Regions from separate parts of the Bhargavaea sp. GQ12 genome, predicted to be linked through region 3. Evidence: riboswitches for the same ligand, from Rfam matches in the RefSeq annotation. Region 3 holds a riboswitch; each other region holds the start of a gene.
The links. A riboswitch is a leader RNA that binds a small molecule or an ion and turns the genes downstream of it on or off. The one in region 3 is predicted to bind S-adenosylmethionine.
Positions count from the first base shown of each region.

Region 1: linked by a shared signal. The riboswitch ahead of AC6CHQ_RS05710 (aliphatic sulfonate ABC transporter substrate-binding protein) and the one ahead of AC6CHQ_RS11425 (MFS transporter) in region 3 are both predicted to bind S-adenosylmethionine.
Region 2: linked by a shared signal. The riboswitch ahead of AC6CHQ_RS02570 (methionine ABC transporter ATP-binding protein) and the one ahead of AC6CHQ_RS11425 (MFS transporter) in region 3 are both predicted to bind S-adenosylmethionine.

Region 1 is NZ_JCAXEU010000004.1:191,089-195,748, forward strand. Features, by position in the region: gene AC6CHQ_RS05700 (ABC transporter ATP-binding protein) at 1-655, opposite strand, end outside; gene AC6CHQ_RS05705 (ABC transporter permease) at 670-1,503, opposite strand; gene AC6CHQ_RS05710 (aliphatic sulfonate ABC transporter substrate-binding protein) at 1,510-2,502, opposite strand; SAM riboswitch class I at 2,583-2,690, opposite strand; SAM riboswitch class I at 2,761-2,872, opposite strand; gene AC6CHQ_RS05715 (D-TA family PLP-dependent enzyme) at 2,972-4,078, opposite strand; gene AC6CHQ_RS05720 (YugN family protein) at 4,374-4,660, opposite strand, start outside.
Region 2 is NZ_JCAXEU010000002.1:161,354-166,013, forward strand. Features, by position in the region: gene AC6CHQ_RS02560 (ABC transporter ATP-binding protein) at 1-607, shown strand, start outside; gene AC6CHQ_RS02565 (ABC transporter permease) at 607-1,308, shown strand; SAM riboswitch class I at 1,755-1,868, shown strand; gene AC6CHQ_RS02570 (methionine ABC transporter ATP-binding protein) at 1,953-2,978, shown strand; gene AC6CHQ_RS02575 (methionine ABC transporter permease) at 2,968-3,630, shown strand; gene AC6CHQ_RS02580 (MetQ/NlpA family ABC transporter substrate-binding protein) at 3,674-4,540, shown strand; gene AC6CHQ_RS02585 (M20 family metallopeptidase) at 4,562-4,660, shown strand, end outside.
Region 3 is NZ_JCAXEU010000012.1:18,371-23,030, reverse strand. Features, by position in the region: gene AC6CHQ_RS11435 (catalase) at 1-312, opposite strand, end outside; gene AC6CHQ_RS11430 (acyl-CoA dehydrogenase family protein) at 420-1,595, opposite strand; gene AC6CHQ_RS11425 (MFS transporter) at 1,794-3,248, opposite strand; SAM riboswitch class I at 3,325-3,436, opposite strand; gene AC6CHQ_RS11420 (5-methyltetrahydropteroyltriglutamate--homocysteine S-methyltransferase) at 3,476-4,606, opposite strand; gene AC6CHQ_RS11415 (5-methyltetrahydropteroyltriglutamate--homocysteine S-methyltransferase) at 4,658-4,660, opposite strand, start outside.

The sequences.
Region 1 (4,660 bases), on a different contig from region 3:
TCGGCCGCGGCTCCCCGACGTTGATTTCACTCACGATCTCCCCCGGTCTGCCGCGAAGGATGACAATCCTGTCGCACAGGTAAAGGGCTTCGTCGATGTCGTGGGTGACGAGCACCATCGTCGTGCCCGCCTCTTTCCAGATGTCGAGCAGGAGATCCTGCAGCTGCATCTTCGTGAAGGCGTCCAGCGCGCTGAACGGTTCGTCCAGGAGCAGGACCTCGGGGGAAGTGACGAGAGCACGGGCAATCGCCACGCGCTGCGCCATGCCGCCGGACAGCTCTTTCGGATAAAGATTTTCGCTGTCTCCGAGTCCGACTTTCCTGAGGATTTCACGTCCTTTTTTCTCCTTGTCCCCGGTCTTGCCGGACAACCCGAATGTGGCGTTCTCCAATACCGTCAGCCATGGGAACAGCCTCGGCTCCTGGAAGATGAATCCCGCGGACTCCTGCACGCCATCCACCAATTCGCCGTTCAGGCGGATCTCTCCGTCATAGTTTCCGTCCAGTCCCGAAATCGCCCGGAGCAGCGTGCTTTTCCCGCAGCCGCTTGTACCGAGAAGTCCGATGATCTCGCCCTCTCCCGCGGACAGGTTCACGTTCCGCACCGCTGTCTGGCCGTCGAATGTGCGGCCGACGTTTTTCAGTTCAAGTGCCATGGCCAAGCCCCCCTTTATGATTGAACCGCGCGGTCCTGGTAGTGCAGCGCGCGCTCTTCGATGATTTTCAGAACCCAGTCGGACAACTTGCCGATCACGGCGAACAGGATGATGCTTGCGATGATCGTCTCAGGCGACAGCGTGTTCTGGCCGACGACGAGCAGGTAGCCGAGTCCCTGGCTTGCGCCCATCAGTTCGGCTGCGACGACGAACATCCAGCCGAGTCCGAGCCCGCTCCGGAGCCCCGTGAGGAACGACGGGAGCGCCGCCGGCAGGATGACTCGCGTGACGAGCTGATAGGCATTCAGGCCATACATGCGGCCGACTTCGATCAGCTTTCGGTCAACGCCGGCGATACCGCTCACCGTGTTCAGGTAAACCGGAAAGAACACGCCGACCGCGATCATCGTCACCTTGGACGGCTCTCCGATCCCCATCCAGAGGATGAAAAGCGGAACCCATGCAAGGGACGGAATCGAGCGGAAAGCCTGGATGGTCGGGTCAAGCACATGCTCCGCCTTTTTGTAGAACCCGACGACGGATCCGAGGACAACCGCGACAAGCGCCCCGATCAGGAAGCCTGCGAACACCCGGTAGACCGTGATGCCGACATGGCTCCAGAGGGAACCGTCCTGTACCATTCCGGTGATGGTAGACAAAATCACGCTCGGCGCCGGCAGCTGGTAGGACGGGAAGACCCCCGCCCGGCTGAGCGCCTCCCATACGATGACGATGACCAGCGGCAGGATCCCTCCTAGCAACACTTTCTGGGCGCCCCCCGTTTTGGCGTTTGCTTTTTCCTTGGTCTGCCGGCTTGTGCCGGGAATTGAGATCGCCTGTTTTACCATGTCCGGTCACTCCTCTCCGATCGCCTTCTCAGCGAATGCCGGGTCGATCAGTTCATCGGTCAGTTTCTCCACATCCGCGTCCGGCTTGATGACTTCGCCTTCCTGCAGGATCCGCCCGGCTTCAATCAGGGCTTCACGCTGCGCATCGCCCGGAACAGGTTCGGAGAAGTCATTGCGCTCCATCTGGATTTCTGCGACTTCAAGGGGGATCTCCGCCTCTTCCGCAAGCAGTTCTGCCGCCTCTTCCGGGTTGTCGAGCACCCACTGGCGCGCCTTCTCGTAAGCTTCGATCACCCGCCCGACATGCTCCGGATACTTTTCCGCGAACTCTTCACGGACGTTCAGGAAGCTGTAGGTGTTGAAGTCTTCGTTCCGGTAGAACAGCTCCGAGCCGGACTCGACTTCGAGCCGAGCCATATGCGGATCAAGGCCCGCCCAGGCATCGACCGCTCCGGTCGTCAGGGAACTTGCACCGTCGCCGTGCTGCAGGTTCACGATCTCCACGTCATCAGCGGACAGGCCTGCTTCATCCAGCGCGCGCAGCAGGAAGATGTATGGATCCGTGCCGAGCGTCGCTGCGATTTTCTTGCCCTTTAGGTCTTCCACACTCTCGATTCCGGAGTCCGGATCTGTGACAAGTGCCGTCCATTCCGGCTTCGAAGCGATGTAGACGTTCTGGATCGGCGCCCCGTTCGCCTTGGACATGAGTGAAGCCGCTCCAGCTGCCGAACCGAAGTCGACGCTGTTGCTGTTGAGGAATTCCAGTGCCTTGTTGCTGCCCTGGCTAAATGCCCACTCGACCTTGATGCCGTCTTCCTCAAATTCCTCTTCCAGCCAACCGAACTTTTTCAGTACGAGACTCGTCGGCGAATAATGCGCGTAGTCGACCCGGATCTTGTCCGGGTTCCCATCTTCCTCCGCGTTGGATGATGAGCATCCCGCAAGTGCCAATAGTGCCGCCGCTGTCAGTCCGAGCAGTTTGATTTTCGTATTTTTCATGTTTGTCCTCTCCCCTTCGTTGTATGTACGGATTAAAAAAACGCCCTCTTCTAAGAAGAGAGCGCGGGTGTTCCGTCCTCTTCTTATCTCTTGGGAATTGCTTCCCACAGGAATTAGCACCTTTCCAGACATCGTCTGGTGGTTGCCGGGCATCGTCGGGCCAGTCCCTCCGCCGCTCTTGATAAGAATTTGTTATTCAGTTTTGATGGGATACGAAAAGCCTCCCTGAATGATCAGAGAGGCCGAATGTCCCGTTCTCTCTTATCTTCCCGGACAGATGGATGTCCGGCTGGATGTGGCACCTTTCAGGCATCGCCTGAAGGTTGCCGGGCATCGTCGGGCCAGTTCCCTCCGCCGCTCTTGATAAGAATATTTTGATTTGATTGCCATCTTACAGGATGAATCCCCATTGGTCAACTCGAGTTTTTATAAATGGTCAAATAGTCCGAAATTTAGGACGTTGGTCGGATTAGCCCAGTTTTCCCCTGGCCTCGACCGGAATTTCTTCCACGACTTCACTGCCGGAGACAAGCCAGGCGCGTTCATGCAGGTTGCACACCGGGCAGATGTGGTTCGGGATGATCCGGACTTTGTCGCCGATCTCCACCTGGCGGCTGAAGGCCTCGTTGTAGATGATGGCGTGCTCGTCGAACACACCATCAAGGTAGACCCCGTCGAACTCTTTTATCTTACCGAGCCCTTTTGTGGTTGTGATGCCGGTGTTCCGGGTCTGGGCGGTGATGCCTTTCGCCCCGACGTCAGTGATCACGCGCTCGCGGGTCGGCTTGCTGATGACGGTCGTTAGGATCGTGGCGGCGCAGCGGCCGTAATGGCCGAGTACATTTGACTGGGACGCATCCATGAAAACGTACGTGCCAGGTCGGATTTCTGTAATGCCATCAGGGATATCGAAGCCAAGCAAAAATGGCGGTGTCGAACCGATGCTCACGGTTTCCGGATCCATCCCCTCATTCCGGGCGATTTCCGCGAACCGCAGCGTCCGTGCCGAGGCTTCCTCAAAAAGTTCCCGGCATTGTTCTGCATTTTCCGCTTTGTACGTATGCCCGTCGTGGGAAAAGACTCCGCGGAAGCGGACGTGTTCACTTCTGCGGATTTCTTCCAGCAACACACGAAAATCTCTTTCCTCGATGACCCCCGACCGCTTCTCCCCGACTTCGATTTCCACAAGCACCTGCGCCGGCTTCTGCGCACCACTAAACACCTCTTCAATCTGTCTGATCTGGACCGGGCTGTCCACACCGAATGAAACATCGGCCGTCTCCGCCAGTTTCCGGATCCGCTCGAGCTTTGTCTTGCCGACGACCTGATTGGCGATGAATATATTGTTCAGACCCCGTGCCGCCATCACTTCCGCTTCGCCGGCTTTGGCGACAGTGATACCTGATGCCCCTGCCTCCTCCTGCAGCCTGGCCACATATGGCATCTTGTGTGTCTTCGTATGGGGCCGTAGCTTCACACCGTTTGCATCGGCGTATGCTTGCATCAAGCGGATATTTTCGTGAAGAATTTCTTGGTCTATCAGCAGTGCAGGTGTGTCCAGTTCCTTGACGTTCATATCCCCTTCCCCCTTTTGTTTGAATAGTCTATTAACATTGTCTCCCAAATATGTAGTGCTTGGCAATGGAACAGGTCGGGGGGTGGCTGATTTGTCGCCTGGCTAGCTGTTGCGTGGGCGCGAAAGTACACTAAGCGGCCACGAAAGTACACCAAGTGCTGGCGAAAGTACACTAAACGCTCCCGAAAGTACACCATCCGCCCGCGAAAGCACACTAACGTTTCCCGAAAGTACACAACCTCGCGGCACCCAACACGAAAAAACGCCTGTCCACTCGGGACGGGCGTTTTCGATATCAGCTCGTTTTCAATAATCCCTGCGAATGCATGCAGTCCATGAGATCTTCCACGGCCATTTCTCCTGCGTGAATCCACCTGTTTTTATCGGTGATGTTCCCGTCTTTATCAACCGGACTCTGGAACTGGCTAAAGCCGGTTGCATCCATCAAAGAACTTCCGTCATGATCCAGGCCTACATGCACCACATGCTTGATCACATAAGGCGTGCCGAACTTGATGGTAGCAAACGGGTGATCCAGCTGGCCGTCCACGACGACGAACGGAAGGCGGACATAGATGGTTT
Region 2 (4,660 bases), on a different contig from region 3:
CGGCATCCTGACCGATAACAGCGGCCTGTACGACCGGCTGACCGTCCAGGACAATCTGGCGCTTTATGCGGATCTGTACGACGTCGGAAAAGAGCGGATCCGCGAAGTGCTGGAGATGGTGAACCTTCTCGGCGAAGAAAAGACACCTGTCAAAAAGCTTTCCAAAGGGATGAAGCAGCGCGTCACACTCGCCCGGGCCATCCTTCATAAGCCGGCCCTCCTGTTCCTTGATGAGCCGACGTCAGCGCTTGACCCGACGACGACCAAGCATATCCATGAAGGGCTCCGCGAGCTGAACCGGGAAGGCACGACGATCTTTTTGACCACACACGATATGGATGAAGCGGAAGCACTGTGCGACCGGGTCGCCTTCCTCCATGATGGGGAGATTAAGCTGTTCGATACCCCGCAGAACCTGCGGACGATGTCCGGCAGCCCGACAATTTCTCTTTTACTAAAAGACAAGACAACTGTCACCGTAGAGCCAAATGAATCCGGAGCCGCTGCAATCGCCGGCTACATGGCAAGCGGAAACCTGCTGACGATCCACTCGAATGAGCCGACACTCGGCGACCTGTTCGTACAACTGACCGGGAGGAACCTATGATGACCACATTTTCGATGAAGCGTGTCAACGCAATTTTCGTGAAAGACTGGAAAGACCTTCAGCGCAACTCGTACGTGCTGTTCACGCTGGCCCTGCCCCTCTTCTTCGCTGCCTGGCTCGGGCGTATCGGCGCGGACAGCGCAGAAATGATTTCCTTCCCGATTGTCTTCGCCCTGGTCATCGCCGGTGCCTTTGTCCAGGCCGCGATGGTTGCGGAAGAAAAGGAAAAGAATACATTGCGCGGGTTGCTGCTGTCTCCGGCAAGCGTGGCAGAAGTGTTTATCGGGAAAAGCCTGCTGAGCGGGGTCATGACACTGGTTGTCGTGGCCGGATGCATCTGGCTTGCTGAATTCAGTGTCCCTTCCCTCCCCCTGTTTGCGCTTAGCATTGTCATCGCACTCGTCATCTTCCTCGCGATCGGCACGCTGCTCGGACTGCTGTCCCGAACAGTCATGGAAACAAGCATCATTGGTATGCCCGTCATGCTGATCTTCGGAATGTCCTCGATGTTCAAGTCGATGATTACGAATGAAGCGATTTTGACCGTGATGGATTACCTCCCGAATGAATTGCTGATGAACATCTGGGTTGGATTGGAAAACGGTGCTGCCGCCAGTGAATCGTTCCTGATCCTCACTGTATGGGCTGTAGTGTCAGTCGCAGCGACTGTGATTGTGTACCGTAAACGACGGATGGACTGATAGAGTGTAAGCCCCGGCATGTGAGTGCCGGGGTTTTATTATGGGGCTCAATATCGTCATTCGGGATGAAAGTTTCGTCATTCGGGACGGCAATCTCGTCATTCACGCCTCCGATTTCGTCATTCGCAAATTTCCAGGATGCAAATGACGAGATTTAGATGCTGAATGACGAAATTAAGCGGGGAATGACGAAACCTCCCGCTCTATACTTCCAGTTGAAAGCTTCCGCCATGCCGGAAGCTTTTCACCCACTAAATATGCCGTCCTCTATTTTTCACGTAATGGTCCTGCAAACTCCACTCCCCGTACGCCACAACGAGTCGCAAACGCTTCCATTATATTCACAATTAATCAGAATAAAAATACTTTTTGCAAGTCATTGACTTCCTTACTTTATCCCAGTAAAGTTAGTTTCAATTCTTGCACTAATCGAATATGCACATCTTTTCTTATCAAGAGAGACCGAGGGACAGGCCCTAGGACGTCTCGGCAGCGGACCCCACTCAGTGGAGGCACCGTGCTAATTCCTGCAGATGCCTGGTGCATCTGGAAGATGAGAAAAAGATGGCCTACCCGGTCCTCTTTTTCTCTTTATGAGATTAAGAGGATTTTTTCATTTCTGACAACAACAGGAGGTACGCCGGATGATTGAATTTAAACAAGTCTCCAAGACATTCCGGCTTGGAAAGCGTGAAGTACACGCGGTAAAGGATGTGTCGCTGAAAGTCGAGCAGGGCGACATCTACGGAATCATCGGCTTTAGCGGAGCCGGAAAAAGTACGTTGCTGCGGCTGGTGAACCTGCTGGAGCGGCCGAGTGAGGGCTCGATCGAAATCCAGGGCGTGAATGTCACGTCCCTCTCCGCCAAAGAGCTGAGAAAGCAACGCAGGAACATCGGGATGATCTTCCAGAACTTCAACCTGTTCAATTCGCGGACGGTTGCCGGGAATATCGCGTATCCGCTGAAGCTTGCCGGCACCCCGAAGCACGAGATCAACACCCGTGTGGAAGAGCTTCTCCGCTTCGTCGGCCTTGCGGACAAAGCGAAGGATTATCCGGATCAGCTGTCGGGCGGGCAAAAGCAGCGCGTCGGAATCGCGCGGGCGCTCGCAACCAACCCGGACATCCTGATCTGTGATGAGGCGACATCCGCGCTTGACCCGGATACGACGGCAGATGTGCTGCGCCTCCTGAAACAGGTCAACCGGGAGTTCGGGATCACGATCCTCCTGATCACTCACGAAATGGAAGTGATCCAGTCGGTCTGCACGAAAGTTGCCGTCATGGAGAATGGTGAAGTGATCGAGTCGGGCGGCGTGTTCGAAGTGTTCACGGATCCGCAACACACGACGACCAAGCGGTTCATTCATTCCGTCCAGCAGGACCTCCCTTCCCCGAATGTCCTCGCCGAGTGGCGGGAAGCCGGCGGCGGCAGGCTGTACCGCCTGCAGTTCAAAGGGCCTGTCGCGAACGAGCCGGTACTTTCGACGGTTACGGCAAAACACGGGATTACGTTCAACATCGTGTACGGATCCGTCCGGGAGCTTGAGGAGCGGCTGTTCGGAAATCTGATCGTCTCGTTCCTCGGCGATCCGGCGGACGTCGAAGCCGCCATCAAGGAAATTGCAACCCTGACAGACATCGAGGAGGTGCAGGAAATTGAACGTTGATTGGACATCCTTCTGGCCGCGGATCGTCGAAGCGACCGGCCAGACGATCACTATGGTCATCGCCACACTCATTTTCGGATCGATCCTCGGCATCATCATGGGGCTCCTCCTGTTTGTAACCCGCCAGAACAATATTCTGGAGAATAAATTCCTCTTTAACCTATTGAATATCGTAATCAATATCATCCGGCCGGTGCCGTTCATCATCTTCCTCGTTGCCATCTCGCAGGTGACACGCCTCGTGGTCGGCACGACGATTGGAACGGCGGCCGCGATCTTCCCGATGACGATCGTCGCAAGCTTTACAATCGCAAGGGTCGTCGAGAACAACCTCGTCAGCATCGACCCAGGCGTCATCGAAGCCGCGCAGGCTATGGGCGCAAGCCCGCTCCGGATCATTTTCACGGTCCTGATCCCGGAAGCGCTCGGACCACTCGTTCTCGGCCTGACGTTCGTCACGGTCACGCTGATCGACTTCTCGGCCGTTGCCGGAACGGTCGGCGGCGGAGGCCTCGGCCATATCGCGATGACCTACGGCTACCAGCGCTTTGACGCCAGCGTCATGATCGTCACCGTACTGATTTTGATCGTCCTCGTGCAGCTGGCACAGTGGCTCGGGAACACGCTCTCCAGGAAAATCATGCGGCGCTGATAAAAGCCGCCCCGCACGTATAAAACAAAAAGGAGTCTCTATTATGAAAAAAATCTGGATTCTGGCAATCGCCCTGATTGCCTCCCTCACCCTTGCGGCATGCGGCGGGGCAAGCGGAGAAAATGCGGACGGCGAAACCGTCAAAGTGAAGATCGGCGTAAACGGCGCGGACGGCGCACAATGGCCGATCCTGCAGGAAAAGGCAGCAAAAGAAGGCATCGAAATCAAACTGATCGAGTTCGCCGACTACACGCTTCCGAACAACGCCCTTGCCCAAGGGGACATCCAACTGAACGCCTTCCAGCACATCGCGTTCCTCGGCCAGTATGTCACTGAAAGCGGCAACGACATCATTCCGATCGGCTCCACGATGTTCGCACCGATGGGTCTGTATTCCGAGAAAATCTCTGACGTCTCCGAGCTGAAGGAAGGCGACAAAATTGCCATCCCAGATGACCCGTCCAACCAGGCACGCGCACTTCTTCTACTTGAAAGCGCCGGACTTATTACACTTGCTGACGACTTTGGCATGTTCGGTGACCCGTCCAAGATTGCGGATAACAAACTGAACCTCGATATCTTGCCGATGACTGCCCAGCAGACGCCGCGCGTCCTGCCTGACGTCGCCGCTTCGGTCATCAACAACGGCGTGGCCGGACAGGCCGGCTTCTCCCCTAAGGAAGATGCCATCTTCGTGGAAGATGAAACCGACGAAAACGTCCACCCTTACGTCAACATCATCGCGGCACGCGGTGAGGACAAGGATAATGAAACGTACAAGCGCATCGCAGAGCTTTACCAGGAAGAAGACATTGCCGAGGCTGTTAAAGAAGACACGAATGACGGATCCATCCTCGTCGAACTCAGCCAGGAAGAGCTGGACAAGGCATTTGAAGAACTGAAAAAGTAATCTTGAGTGGAGGGATCCGGAATGACCGTTGCACAGGATGCGAGAGGGAAGATTTGGGGATCAATCGAAGAGAATCGAGAGCGCTATATCGGAGTAAGCCATGACATCCATGCCCGCCCG
Region 3 (4,660 bases):
GGACGTATCCTGCAGGAATTTCGCGCTAGTATACTGCTTCATGTTTTTGTAGAGCTGAAATTCTCCGTGAACGGCAAATCCTCGTGCATGAACCACCCGTTCCGGAATCCGCTCGTGGTCAAAGTGCGTCAGTTTTTCCCGGAAATGAAAATCCTCCATGAGGGTCGGCCCCCGGACACCTGCTTTCAGGGAGAATTCATCTTCCGACATTTTCAGTCCCTGATTGGTCGTGAGTGCCTTTCCTTTGTCATCAACCCGGAAAGATTCCAATTGCTCGTCTTTGCTGTTTTTCTCATGATCACGCTGATCCATAGAAAAATCCCTCCTCATCGTTAAAAGATATGTGACGCCTACGGGATTTATTGAAAATCCTCATGTGTATCTTTTTATGAGAGGAAGGAATGGATTGATTCCCAGATTCAGTTTTTTGGCGAAGGCTCATCGAGACGCTGACCCAGCGCCTGGTCTGCGAGTGCTCGGACTGCCATATCATCCGCCGGAGGGTTATGGAGGCCGGCGCGGACATTCCGGTAGTAGCGCTGGAGCGGATTGTTCCTCTGCAGGCTTTTCGCGCCCGCAACCCGCATCGCCTTATCGACAATCAAGATGGCGGCGTTCGTGACGGTCGTCTTGGCGACCGTGACCTCATGTCCAAGAGAAGGCCGGCGAGCCGGATCGTCGTGCGCATCGGCCACGCTATACAGCACATGGCGCGCCTGGGACAGTTCCAAGTCGATCTCGCCAATCAGCTGGCGGACGTTCGGCAGCTGGCTGATCGGGCCCCTGATGCTGTTGGGAGCGTGCCTCCCGGCAAAGTCCACAGCATAGTCCCTTGCGGCCTGGGCGATGCCGAGGTAGGCGGCCGGCATATGCAGAAGCCAGCCGTCAAAAGATGGCCCGCCCGGTTTTCGTACGGGCAGTTCGACGAGTGCACCTTCGTCCACGCGGACTTGTTCGAGGACGAGGTCGTGGCTGCCGGTGCCGCGCATGGAGACGACATCCCATGTTTCATCGATCGACAGTCCATCCAGATCCCGGTGGAGGAGGAAAAAGCCGACCTGTTCCTTGTCTTCCACCCAGGCGGAAGTGAGAAAATAGGTGAGGGCGGGGGAGCCGGTCGTGAACGACTTCCGGCCGCTGATCACGTAGGAATCCCCGTCGCGTACCGCAATCGTTCCGGGCTTCCCGCCCCGGGAAGGGCTGCCGGTTGCCGCCTCGCTTACCGCACGGTTGACGAGTGCGCCATCCTGCAGTTCTTTTGCGAAGAACTCCAGCATCTCCGGATTCCAGCTCCGCTGTTCGAAAATGCCCCCGGGAACGCCGAGGTTCCAGCCGACCGAGAGTGCAAGATTTTCATCGAAGCGGGCGATTGTTTCCTGATAGAGGACCATATCATGCACACCCGCTCCGGCGCCTCCGAATTCCTCAGGGACGGCCAGTGCCGTATAGCCTGACTCGGCCAGCTTCTGGATTTGCTCAGCAGGATACGTTCCGGCTTCATCGCGTTCTTGTGCGTCCTTGGCAAACTCCCTGCCAAGTTCGGTCAGTTTGCTGACCCACTTTCTTTGTTGTTCTGTCCTGATGAATAACTCCATCGTTCGCCCTCCTGTTGAATACCGATAATACTTAAAGTGTACAGGACTAGTCGGGGATGGGTGAAATAAAACCTCCGGGCGCCGGAAGAATCCGGTGTCCGAAGGTAATCTGAATGCGGGTCTATACCATCATAATGCGGGTCTATTCCATCATACGACTTAAGGTCCGGGGAAGCTTTCGTCTCCGGACGCCTTTGGTCAGGCCGCCGACGGGACGGCTTTCCGGCTCTTGGCCGTCACCGCAATGGCACACAGGAAAGCGGCTGCCATCAGGGTGCCGTCCAATAGAAGCGGGACGCCCCAGTTCCCCGAAGCATCCCGGAGAGCTCCGGATACAACAGGCGAAAGGATCGCGCCGATTTCGGCAACCAGGTTCAGCATGCCGAACATGGAGCCGCGCTGTGCTTCCGGTGCATGTTCCGATGCAAGCGCGTGGGCCACGGGCTGGAGAGCAAAGAAGAAGAGCCCTGAAGTGAACAGCAGCAGGGATAGGACAACCGGGTTGCTGTAACCGGCCATCACATATCCGGCGAAGGCAAACGTCAGGACTGCGACAATGCCGGTCTGAACCGCAAGCACATTCCGGCGGCCATTCGGACGGGATGCTGCCCGGTCCGAAATCATGCCCCCAAGCGGGAAACCGATGATTCCGGCCAGTCCGTTAAACGATGCAATCAGCGCAGCGGTGACGAGGGCGTTACCGCCGAAGTCCCTGACAATCGATACTGCCCAGAACCCGTAGAACCAGAGGTGCCACATGACCGGGATAAAGAACACGTACATGAGGAGAAGGTTCCGGTTTTTCAGGATCGGTCCGATTTCTTCCTTTCTTCGCCGGTAGACGTACACAATCAGGATCGGACAGAGTGCGGTCAAAAGAACGGCGATGCCGACATCGGAGACCCCGAAATTGGTGGCAAGCAGGTAAATGCCCATCACGATTGCCAGGAAAATAGCGCTATAGCCGAATAGAGGGGGGAGCGCTTTGCGGTATTCCGCCTTGACGGCTGGTGAGTGAGGATCCAGGTTGGCGGGAAGCTGCTTCGGTTTAAGGTAAATCGAGATCAGCACTGCTGATAAAAGCGTGATGCCCCCGAGGACGAAAAACGGGACCCGCCATGCATGTTCGCCAAAATGAGGTTCCGCCCAGCTGAGCAGAAGCGGGACCCCGAGTGTCGCAACGGTCAATCCGACCGAGACCCCGGTGAGCGCAACTCCCATTCCCAGCCCGATTTTGTTTGGCGGGGAGTGGAAGGAGATGTAGGAACGGTCATTGGAATAAAAGACGCCTTCCCCAAGTCCGAGCAGCACACGCAGGAGGATGAAGGTGATGAGCCCGCCCGCGATGCCTGTGAGTAGCGTCGCAATGCCGGCCCAGAAAATACTCAGGACGATGATGGCGCGGTAGCCGAATCGGTCACCGAGATATCCGCCGGGGAACTGCATCAGCATGAATCCCGCAAAGAACAGGCTGCCGATCAGGCCGCCGATCGCATGGGGATTGTCCACGCCGGCAAAAAAGGCGACCTCATGCTCGATCATGTAGGTGATGAGCGGGCCGGTGGCCGTCCGGTCGATATACGAAACGAACCATCCGAGAAACAGCATGGTCCAGATGGTATGGTACTGCTTCCAGTTTCCAGATTTGATCATGTCGGTCACTCCGTCCATTTTGGGTTGGAGCAAATGGCAAAAGCCCCGCAAAGCGCGGGGCTCCTCATTCCCATCGCTCTCATGTTCAGGCGAAATCACGCCTCCGGAATTGGCACCTTGCCGGAGTGGTTTCTCCGCGCGGTTGCCGGGCTTCAACGGGCCGGTCCCTCAGCCGCTCTTCATAAGAGTGTCATCTATTGGTGATGATGCCTATGTTCGGCAAACGATCAGTTGTTGTCTTTGCCCCAGACATCTTCTGCGATTTTCACGACGTGGCGGATCTTCGCCCATTGTTCGTCTTCCGTCAGGTTATTGCCTTCTTCTGTAGAGGCAAATCCGCATTGCGGGCTGAGTGCCAGCTGTTCAAGCGGCAGATATTCGGAAGCTTCCCGGATTCGGGCCTTCACCGCTTCTTCGTTTTCCAGTTCAGGATGCTTCGAGGTGACCAGTCCAAGAACAACAGTGAGATCCGGGCGATTGACATGGCGAAGCGGTTCGAATCCTCCGGAACGCTCATCGTCAAACTCGAGGAACAGACCATCGACATCCAGGCCTCCAAAGATGATCTTGCCCGCATCCTCGTAGCTTCCGCTAGTGAAGAAGGTCGAACGGAAGTTGCCGCGGCAGATATGCATTGTTACCAGCAGGTCGTCCGGGCGATCCGCGATGGCCCCATTGATGGCATCGGCGAACTGATGGATCAGCTGATCAGGATCGGAACCTTCTTTACGGAGCTTGTCGCGTTCTTCTTCCGTGAAGAAAGATGTCCAGGCGGTGTCATCGATCTGCAAGTAGCGGCATCCGGCATCGTACAGGTCGCGGATCAGCGCGTGGTATGCCGGGATCACGTCACGGTAGAAATCTTCTTTCTTATCATAGAAATCCGTTTCCAGCGCTGCACGGCCAAAAACAAGGTTCGGGCTAGGGATTGTAAACTTCACGGTTGTATCATCACCGGCAATTTCCTTCAGTTTCTTGAAGTGGTCGATGAACGGATGGTAGCCGCTGTAGCCGATTTTCCCCGTGACTTTGATGCCGACGGGCCGCACCTCAACGCCTGTGAACTTGCGCGTGCCGTTTTCTCCTTCACGGAACTCAATGCCGTCAAGCCCCGCAAGAAAGTCAAGGTGCCACCAGCTTCGGCGGAATTCCCCGTCCGTGACGCCGCGGAGCCCGTTCGTCTTCTGGGCTTCGACGAGCCGGCGGATCTCTTCGTCTTCGACACGCGTCAGCTCATCTCGGGAAATCTCTCCCTGCTGGAACTTGACGCGGGCCTCCTTCAGAGCCTCGGGGCGTAGAAAGCTGCCGACGTGATCAGCGCGAAATGGTGCACGTGTTTTATTAACGGATGTAGTCATCATGATTCCTTCTTTCTGTGGTTGATAGTCTGTGATTCAGGGAAGCGATGTTCA